2 linked regions of the Caldimonas thermodepolymerans genome follow. The protein of the gene in region 1 interacts with the protein of each later gene in a pairwise test. Links are inferred from orthologs where the notes say so. Each region holds a gene or a part of one and is shown on either strand. Other genes may lie near its edges.

Evidence for each region. Proteins that work in one complex are often made in the same cells at the same time.
Region 2: the proteins of IS481_RS00690 (region 1) and ftsA interact in binary tests that used the Escherichia coli proteins (3 or more experiments, as listed by UniProt). The link is inferred for Caldimonas thermodepolymerans from one-to-one orthologs.

What each region holds. Positions count from the first base shown.
Region 1 is NZ_CP064338.1:132,341-137,185, reverse strand. What follows is about bases 557-3,440. They hold IS481_RS00690 (rod shape-determining protein), read right to left. Parts: upstream 2,579-3,440; coding sequence 1,535-2,578; downstream 557-1,534. Other genes in these bases: gatA (Asp-tRNA(Asn)/Glu-tRNA(Gln) amidotransferase subunit GatA), read left to right, coding at 3,167-3,440; gatC (Asp-tRNA(Asn)/Glu-tRNA(Gln) amidotransferase subunit GatC), read left to right, coding at 2,855-3,154; mreC (rod shape-determining protein MreC), read right to left, coding at 557-1,469. In the rest of the region: rod shape-determining protein MreD, read right to left, coding at 34-552; more of mreC, read right to left, coding at 549-556; more of gatA, read left to right, coding at 3,441-4,648; Asp-tRNA(Asn)/Glu-tRNA(Gln) amidotransferase subunit GatB, read left to right, coding at 4,653-4,845. UniProt on the Escherichia coli protein: Forms membrane-associated dynamic filaments that are essential for cell shape determination. Acts by regulating cell wall synthesis and cell elongation, and thus cell shape.
Region 2 is NZ_CP064338.1:2,994,311-2,997,232, reverse strand. It holds ftsA (cell division protein FtsA), read left to right. Parts: upstream 1-807; coding sequence 808-2,037; downstream 2,038-2,922. Other genes in the region: ftsZ (cell division protein FtsZ), read left to right, coding at 2,136-2,922; IS481_RS14110 (cell division protein FtsQ/DivIB), read left to right, coding at 33-800; IS481_RS14115 (D-alanine--D-alanine ligase), read left to right, coding at 1-7. UniProt on the Escherichia coli protein: Essential cell division protein that assists in the assembly of the Z ring. May serve as the principal membrane anchor for the Z ring.

The DNA of each region.
Region 1 (4,845 bases):
CGTGGGGGCGCGGCAGGGCCTCGCGGGCGGTGGCTACAGCGGCCGGTTGGCGTCGGGGTCCGGCGGGCGGCGCTGCGGCGCGAGCAGCACCCAGGTCGCCAGCGGCCACAACACCGCTTCGAACACCGGCGCGAGCAGCAGTTCCCAGCCGGGGAAGACGCCGCCGGCGATCATGCGGATCAGCACCGACACCACGTGGGCGGCAAAGAACAGCGGCAGGATCTGCACCGCCTGCGACAGCACGCTGAACCACAGCAGGCGCCGGTGGATGGTGATCGCGAAATAGGACAGCAGCGTGTAGGCCAGCGCGTGCTGGCCGAGCAGCGCGCCTTCGTGCACGTCCATCATCAGGCCGAAGGCGAAGGCGGCGCCCACGCCGACGCGGCGCGGCTGGTGCACGTTCCAGAACACCAGGACCAGCGCCAGCAGGTCCGGCACCGCGGTGGTCTGGCCGACGGGCACCAGGTTCAGCGCGAAGGCCGCCAGCAGCGAGGCCCACATGAACACCGGGTTGACCGGCAGCAGCAGCTGGTCGGAACCGCGCGGCATCATCGGGCGGCCCTCGCTTTCTTGCGGGTCTCGGACGGCGCCTCGTCCTCGGGCGGGCGCTGCGGCAGGTGGCCGCCGATCGGGTCGACGATCAGCACGTGGCGCGCGCTGCCGGGCGAGGCCACCGGCTGCAGGGTGATCTTGGCGAAGGGGGAGTCGGAGCGGCGGTCCACCTTGGTCACGCGCGCGACCGCCAGGCCCGGCGGGTAGACGCCGTCCACGCCCGAGGTGCTGAGCAGGTCGCCCTCGGCGACGTCGGCGTTGGCGGCCATGAAGCGCAGCTCCATCGCGTCATGGGCCGGGTCGCCGTAGGCCACGCCGCGCACCAGGGTGCGCGTGTTCAGCACCGGGATCAGCGCCTGCCGGTCGGTCAGCAGGGTCACTTCCGAAGTGAGCGGATACACCCGCGTGACCTGGCCCAGCACGCCGTTCTGGTCGATCACCGGCGAGCCCAGGACCACGCCGTGGGTGCTGCCGATGTCCACCACCACGCGGCGGCTGAACGGGTCGGGCGCGTCGTAGAGCACCTCGGCCGCACGGGTGCGGGCCTGCACCGCCGGGCGCAGCTCCAGCAGCGCACGCAGCTGGGCGTTCTCGCGCTCGAGCAACTCCATGCGGGCAATGCGGGCGGCCTGCTCGACCAGCTGGCGGCGCGCCAGCTCCTCGGCGGCACGCGCTTCCTTGACCCCGTCCAGGTAGGCGCCGCCGGTGGCCACCAGCTCGACCGGCACCAGCAGGGCGCGCTGGATCGGGTGCAGCACGGTGGCGATCACGGCCCGCAGGGGCTGGGTGATGTGCAGCCGCGTGTCGGCCACCATCAGGAAGACCGCCAGGGCGGAGAAGATCATCAGGCGCGTGAACGCCGACGGCCCTTGCTTGAAGAAAGGCGGTGGAGTCCGGTCCAGGGTGCCCAGCGGCATGTCGGGACTTTACAGACGAAGCCGGCCGGCCGCATCGGGCCGGCCAGGCTGCGGGTGGCCCAAGCTCACTCCGAGGTGAAGATCGCGCCCAGGCGCTCCATGCGCTCCAGGGCCGTGCCGCAGCCGCGGACCACGCAGGTCAGCGGGTCTTCGGCCACCAGCACCGGCAGGCCGGTCTCCTCGGCGAGCAGGCGGTCCAGGTCGCGCAGCAACGCCCCGCCGCCCGTGAGCATCATGCCGCGTTCGGCGATGTCCGCGCCCAGTTCGGGCGGGGTCTGTTCCAGGGCATTCTTCACGCTGGAGACGATCTGGTTCAGCGGATCGGTCAGCGCCTCGAGGATCTCGTTGGAGCTGATCGTGAAGCTGCGCGGCACGCCTTCGGAGAGGTTGCGGCCCTTGACCTCCATCTCCTTGACCTCGGAGCCGGGGAAGGCCGAGCCGATTTCCTTCTTGATCGCCTCGGCGGTGGGCTCGCCGATCAGCATGCCGTAGTTGCGGCGGATGTAGTTGATGATGGCCTCGTCGAACTTGTCGCCGCCGACACGCACGCTGCCCTTGTAGACCATGCCGCCCAGCGAGATCACGCCGACCTCGGTGGTGCCGCCGCCGATGTCCACCACCATCGAGCCGGAGGCCTCCGACACCGGCAGGCCGGCGCCGATCGCCGCGGCCATCGGCTCCTCGATCAGGTAGACCTCGGAGGCGCCGGCACCCAGCGCCGACTCACGGATCGCGCGGCGCTCGACCTGGGTCGAGCCGCAGGGCACGCAGATGATGATCCGCGGGCTGGGCTTGAGCACCGAGCGCGGATGCACCATCTTGATGAACTGCTTGAGCATCTGCTCGGTGACGGTGAAGTCGGCGATCACGCCGTCCTTCATCGGGCGGATGGCCTCGATGTTGCCGGGCACCTTGCCCAGCATGGCCTTGGCCTCGGCGCCGACCGCCTGGATGGTCTTCTTGCCGTTGGGCCCGCCTTCATGACGGATCGCGACCACCGAGGGCTCGTCCAGGACGATGCCCTTGCCGCGCACGTAGATCAGGGTGTTGGCGGTGCCGAGGTCGATGGCGAGGTCCGTCGAGAAGTAGCGACGAATGGATTCGAACATGTTGAGTGTCGAGAAGGCCGACCCGGGCTGTGAGCAACTGGCGTGGCAGCAGGGCGACCTGGTGTTTTTCGGGGGTTTCTCCGGAACCGCTCGGGGGCGCATCCCAGGCGCCCTTTTGCGCTTTTCAGCACGAAGCCGGCACGGGTTGCCCAAAGCGCGGGAGCTCTCCGGACCCCCGGCGCTCAGCTATCGGGCCGGCTGTGGATAACGGGCGATAATACCTGATCAACCCCGCGCTTTTCCCTGCGGGAAGCCCACAAGATCCAACTTATTTACATGGCCCTGACTTCAGATGACGTCAGCCGCATCGCCCTTCTCGCCCGGCTGGAGCTGAGCGAGGACGAACGGGCCGCGATGCTGCAGCAGCTCAACGGCTTTTTCTCCATCGTCGAACAGATGCGCGCGGTCGACACCAGCGGTGTCGAGCCCCTGTACACCCCGCTGTCGGCCGTGCAGGACGTGGCCCTGCGCCTGCGCGAGGACGTGGTCACGGAAGACGACCAGCGCGAGGCCAACCAGCGCAGCGCCCCGGCCGTCGCGGACGGGCTGTTCCTGGTGCCCAAGGTCATCGAGTAAGGAGGCCGGGCGATGGAACTGCACCGCATGACGGTGGCCGAACTGGGCCGCCAGCTCGAGGCCAAGGCCGTCTCGAGCGTCGAACTCGCGAAGCACTTTCTTGCACGCGTTGCCGAACATCAACAACTTGGCGCCTTCCTGTGCACCGACGAGGCGGTTGCGCTGAAGCAGGCCGAGGCGGCCGACGCCCGGCGCGCGGCCGGCGAGGCCACCCCGCTGCTGGGCGTGCCGCTGGCGCACAAGGACATCTTCGTCACGCGCGACTTCCCCAGCACCGCGGCCTCGAAGATGCTGGCCGGCTACCGCAGCCCGTTCGACGCCACCGTGGTCGAGAAGCTGGCCGCCGCCGGCACCGTGACGCTGGGCAAGCTCAACTGCGACGAGTTCGCGATGGGCGGCAGCAACGAGAACTCCGCCTTCGGCCCGGCGCGCAACCCCTGGGACACCGCCCGCATCACCGGCGGCTCCTCGGGCGGCTCGGCCGCGGCCGTGGCCGCGGGGCTGGTGCCGGCGGCCACCGGCACCGACACCGGCGGCTCGGTGCGCCAGCCGGCCGCGCTGTGCAACGTCACCGGCATCAAGCCGACCTACGGCCGCTGCTCGCGCTACGGGATGATCGCCTTCGCCTCCAGCCTGGACCAGGCCGGCCCGATGGCGCGCACCGCCGAGGACTGCGCGCTGCTGCTGCAGGCGATGAGCGGCTTCGATCCGCGCGACGCGACCTCGGCCGAGCGCCCGGTGGACGACTACGTGACCGCGCTGCGCACCCCGCGCGAGGGCGCGACGGCCGGCCAGCCGCTCAAGGGCCTGCGCATCGGCCTGCCGAAGGAGTTCTTCGGCGAGGGCGTGGCGCCCGACGTCGCCCAGGCGGTGCGCGCGGCGCTGGCCGAGTTCGAGAAGCTGGGCGCGACGCTGGTGGACGTGTCGCTGCCGCGCACCGAGCTGTCGATCCCGGTCTACTACATCATCGCCCCGGCCGAGGCCAGCTCGAACCTCAGCCGCTACGACGGCGTGCGCTACGGCCACCGCGCCAGGGAGTACAAGGACCTGCTCGACATGTACTGCAAGACCCGGGCGGAAGGCTTCGGCCCCGAGGTCAAGCGGCGCATCATGATCGGCACCTACGTGCTCTCGCACGGCTACTACGACGCCTACTACCTGCAGGCGCAGAAGCTGCGCCGCATGATCGCCGACGACTTCCAGGCCGCCTTCGCGCAGTGCGACCTGGTCGCCGGCCCGGTGACGCCCACCGTGGCACGCCCGATCGGCAGCCAGACCGACCCGGTGCAGGAGTACCTGGCTGACATCTTCACGCTGCCCGCGAGCCTGGCCGGCCTGCCCGGCATGAGCGTGCCGGCGGGCTTCGGCGAGGGCGGCCTGCCGGTGGGCCTACAGCTGATCGGCAACTACTGGCAGGAAGGCGCGCTGCTGCACGCCGCGCACGCCTTCCAGCAGGCGACCGATTTCCATGCACGCGCACCGCAAGGGTATTGAGACGATGAGCAGCAAGAGCAAACTGGTGCGCGGCTACGAGGTGGTGATCGGCCTCGAGACCCACGCGCAACTGTCCACGCAGTCGAAGATCTTTTCCGGCGCCAGCACGCGCTTCGGCGCCGAACCCAACACCCAGGCCTGCGCGGTGGACCTGGCGCTGCCCGGCACGCTGCCGGTGCTGAACAAGGCCGCGGTCG
Region 2 (2,922 bases), 2.9 Mb from region 1 along the record:
GCTCTGAAGCGCGCAGGAGGACGACCCCGATCATGCAGGCCACCGCCACCCCGCTGGACATCCGGCTGATGAACGCCACCGCCGCCGTGCTGAGCGCGGCCGCGGTGCTGGCGTTCGTCTGGATGGCGGTGACCTGGGTGACGCGCTGGCCGGTGTTCGCGATCCGCGCCGTGCGCATCGAGGGCGACGTGACGCGCAACAGTGCCAGCACCATCCGCGCCAACGCGGTGCCCAAGCTGGCAGGCAACTTCTTCACGATCGACCTGGAGCGCGCGCAGCGTGCCTTCGAGTCGGTGCCGTGGGTGCGGCGCGCACGGGTGCAGCGCGTCTGGCCGGACCGGCTGGCGGTGCACCTCGAGGAGCACCGTCCTGCGGCCTACTGGGGCGAAGACCGGCTGGTCAACACGTTCGGCGAAGTGTTCGACGCCAACCTGGGCGACGTCGAGGACGAGGACCTGCCCACGCTGCGCGGCCCGGAGGGCTCGGCGGCGCAGGTGCTGGCGCTGTACCGGCGCCTGACGCCGGTGATCGCGCGGCTGGACACGCGCATCGACACCCTCGTGCTGTCGGCGCGTGGCTCGTGGCGCGCCGAGCTGGACGACGGGGGACGGATCGAGATCGGGCGCGGCGAGCCCGACGAGGTGCTGGCCCGGGTGGAGCGCTTCGTCGCGACCTGGTACCAGGTCTCGGCCCGCTACCCGGGCCCGCTGCAGTACGCCGACCTGCGGCACCACAACGGCTACGCCGTGCGCATCAAGGGCGTCACGACCACCGTTCCGGAGTCACGAAGAATCAACTGAGAGCAACATGGCCAAGGAATACAAGGATCTCGTCGTCGGCCTCGACATCGGCACTGCCAAGGTGATGGCGGTGGTGGCCGAGGTGCTGCCCACGGGCGAGCTGCGCGTGGCCGGGCTCGGCGTTGCGCCGTCGCACGGCCTCAAGCGCGGCGTCGTGGTCAACATCGATGCCACCGTGCAGTCGATCCAGCAGGCGCTGAAGGAGGCCGAGATGATGGCCGACTGCAAGATCACGCGCGTCTACACCGGCATCACCGGCAGCCACATCCGCGGGCAGAACTCCACCGGCATGGTGATCGTGCGCGACAAGGAGGTCACGCCGATCGACGTCTCGCGCGTCGTCGAGACCGCCAAGGCGATCAACATCCCCAACGACCAGAAGCTGCTGCTGGTCGAGCCGCAGGAATTCGTGATCGACGGCCACGAGGTCAAGGAGCCGATCGGCATGAGCGGCGGGCGCCTGGAGGTCAAGGTGCACATCGTCACCGGCGCGCAGAGCGCGGCCGAGAACATCGTCAAGTGCGTGCGCCGCTGCGGGCTGGAGGTCGAGCAGCTGGTGCTCAACCCGAGCGCCTCGGCCGCCGCGGTGCTGACCGAGGACGAGAAGGACCTGGGCGTGGCGCTGGTCGACATCGGCGCCGGCACCACCGACGTGTCGATCTTCACCGACGGGGCGATCCGCCACACCGCGGTGATCCCGATCGCCGGCGACCTGATCACCAGCGACATCGCGATGGCGCTGCGCACGCCGACCAAGGACGCCGAGGAGATCAAGGTCGACTACGGCGTGGCCAAGCAGTTGCTGGCCGACCCCGGCGAGCAGGTCGAGGTGCCGGGCCTGGGCGACCGTGCGCCGCGCATGCTCAGCCGCCAGGCGCTGGCCGGCGTGATCGAGCCGCGTGTCGAGGAGATCTTCTCGCTGGTGCACCAGGTCATCCGCGAGAGCGGCTACGAGGAGCTGCTGTCCTCCGGCATCGTGCTGGCCGGCGGCTCCGCGGTGATGCCCGGCATGGTCGAGCTGGGCGAAGACATCTTTCTGAAACCCGTACGCAAGGGCATCCCGACCTACTCGGGGGCCCTGTACGACATGGTGGCCAACCCGCGTTCGGCCACCGTGATGGGACTGCTGGAGGAGGCGCGCCTGGCGCGCGTACGCGGGCATCGGGCGGCCCAGCAGGCCGGCTCGGTGACGACGCTCTTTGGCCGTATCAAGGACTGGTTGATCGGGAATTTCTGATGCCGTCGGGAACCGCTTCCCTCAGGCTGGGTTTGTTTTCTGGTTTTTGTGTGTTTGGTTTTTTTCTGCAAGGCAACTGCTGACGAAGGAGGTCCACCATGCCTATCGAGATGATTGAGGAATTCAACATGGGCACCCAGATCAAGGTGATCGGGGTGGGAGGCGGCGGTGGCAACGCCGTCGAGCACATGATCGCCAAGGGCGTGCAGGGCGTGGAGTTCATCTGTGCCAACACCGACGCCCAGGCGCTCAACAGCTCGTCGGCGCACAAGCTGATCCAGCTGGGCACCACGGGCCTGGGCGCCGGCGCCAAGCCGGAAGCCGGCAAGGCCGCGGCGGAAGAGGCGGTGGATCGCATCCGTGAAGCGATCGAAGGCGCGCACATGCTGTTCATCACCGCCGGCATGGGGGGCGGCACCGGCACCGGCGCCGCCCCGGTGATCGCCCGCGTGGCCAAGGACATGGGCATCCTGACCGTGGGCGTGGTCACCAAGCCGTTCGAGTTCGAGGGCCCGCGCCGCATGAAGCAGGCCGACACCGGCCTGGCCGAGCTGGAGGCCAATGTCGACTCGCTGATCGTGGTGCTCAACGAGAAGCTGCTGGAGGTGCTGGGCGACGACGTCACCCAGGACGAGGCCTTCGCGCAGGCCAACGACGTGCTGCGCAACGCGGTGGGCGGCATCAGCGACATCATCCACATCCCTGGCCTGGTCAACGTCGACTTCGAGGACGTCAAGACCGTGATGAGCGAGCCGGGCAAGGCCATGATGGGCACCGCGACCGCCTCCGGTCCGGACCGCGCGCTCAAGGCCGCCGAGGCTGCCGTCGCCTGCCCGCTGCTGGAAGGCATCGACCTGTCGGGCGCGCGTGGCGTGCTGGTGCTGA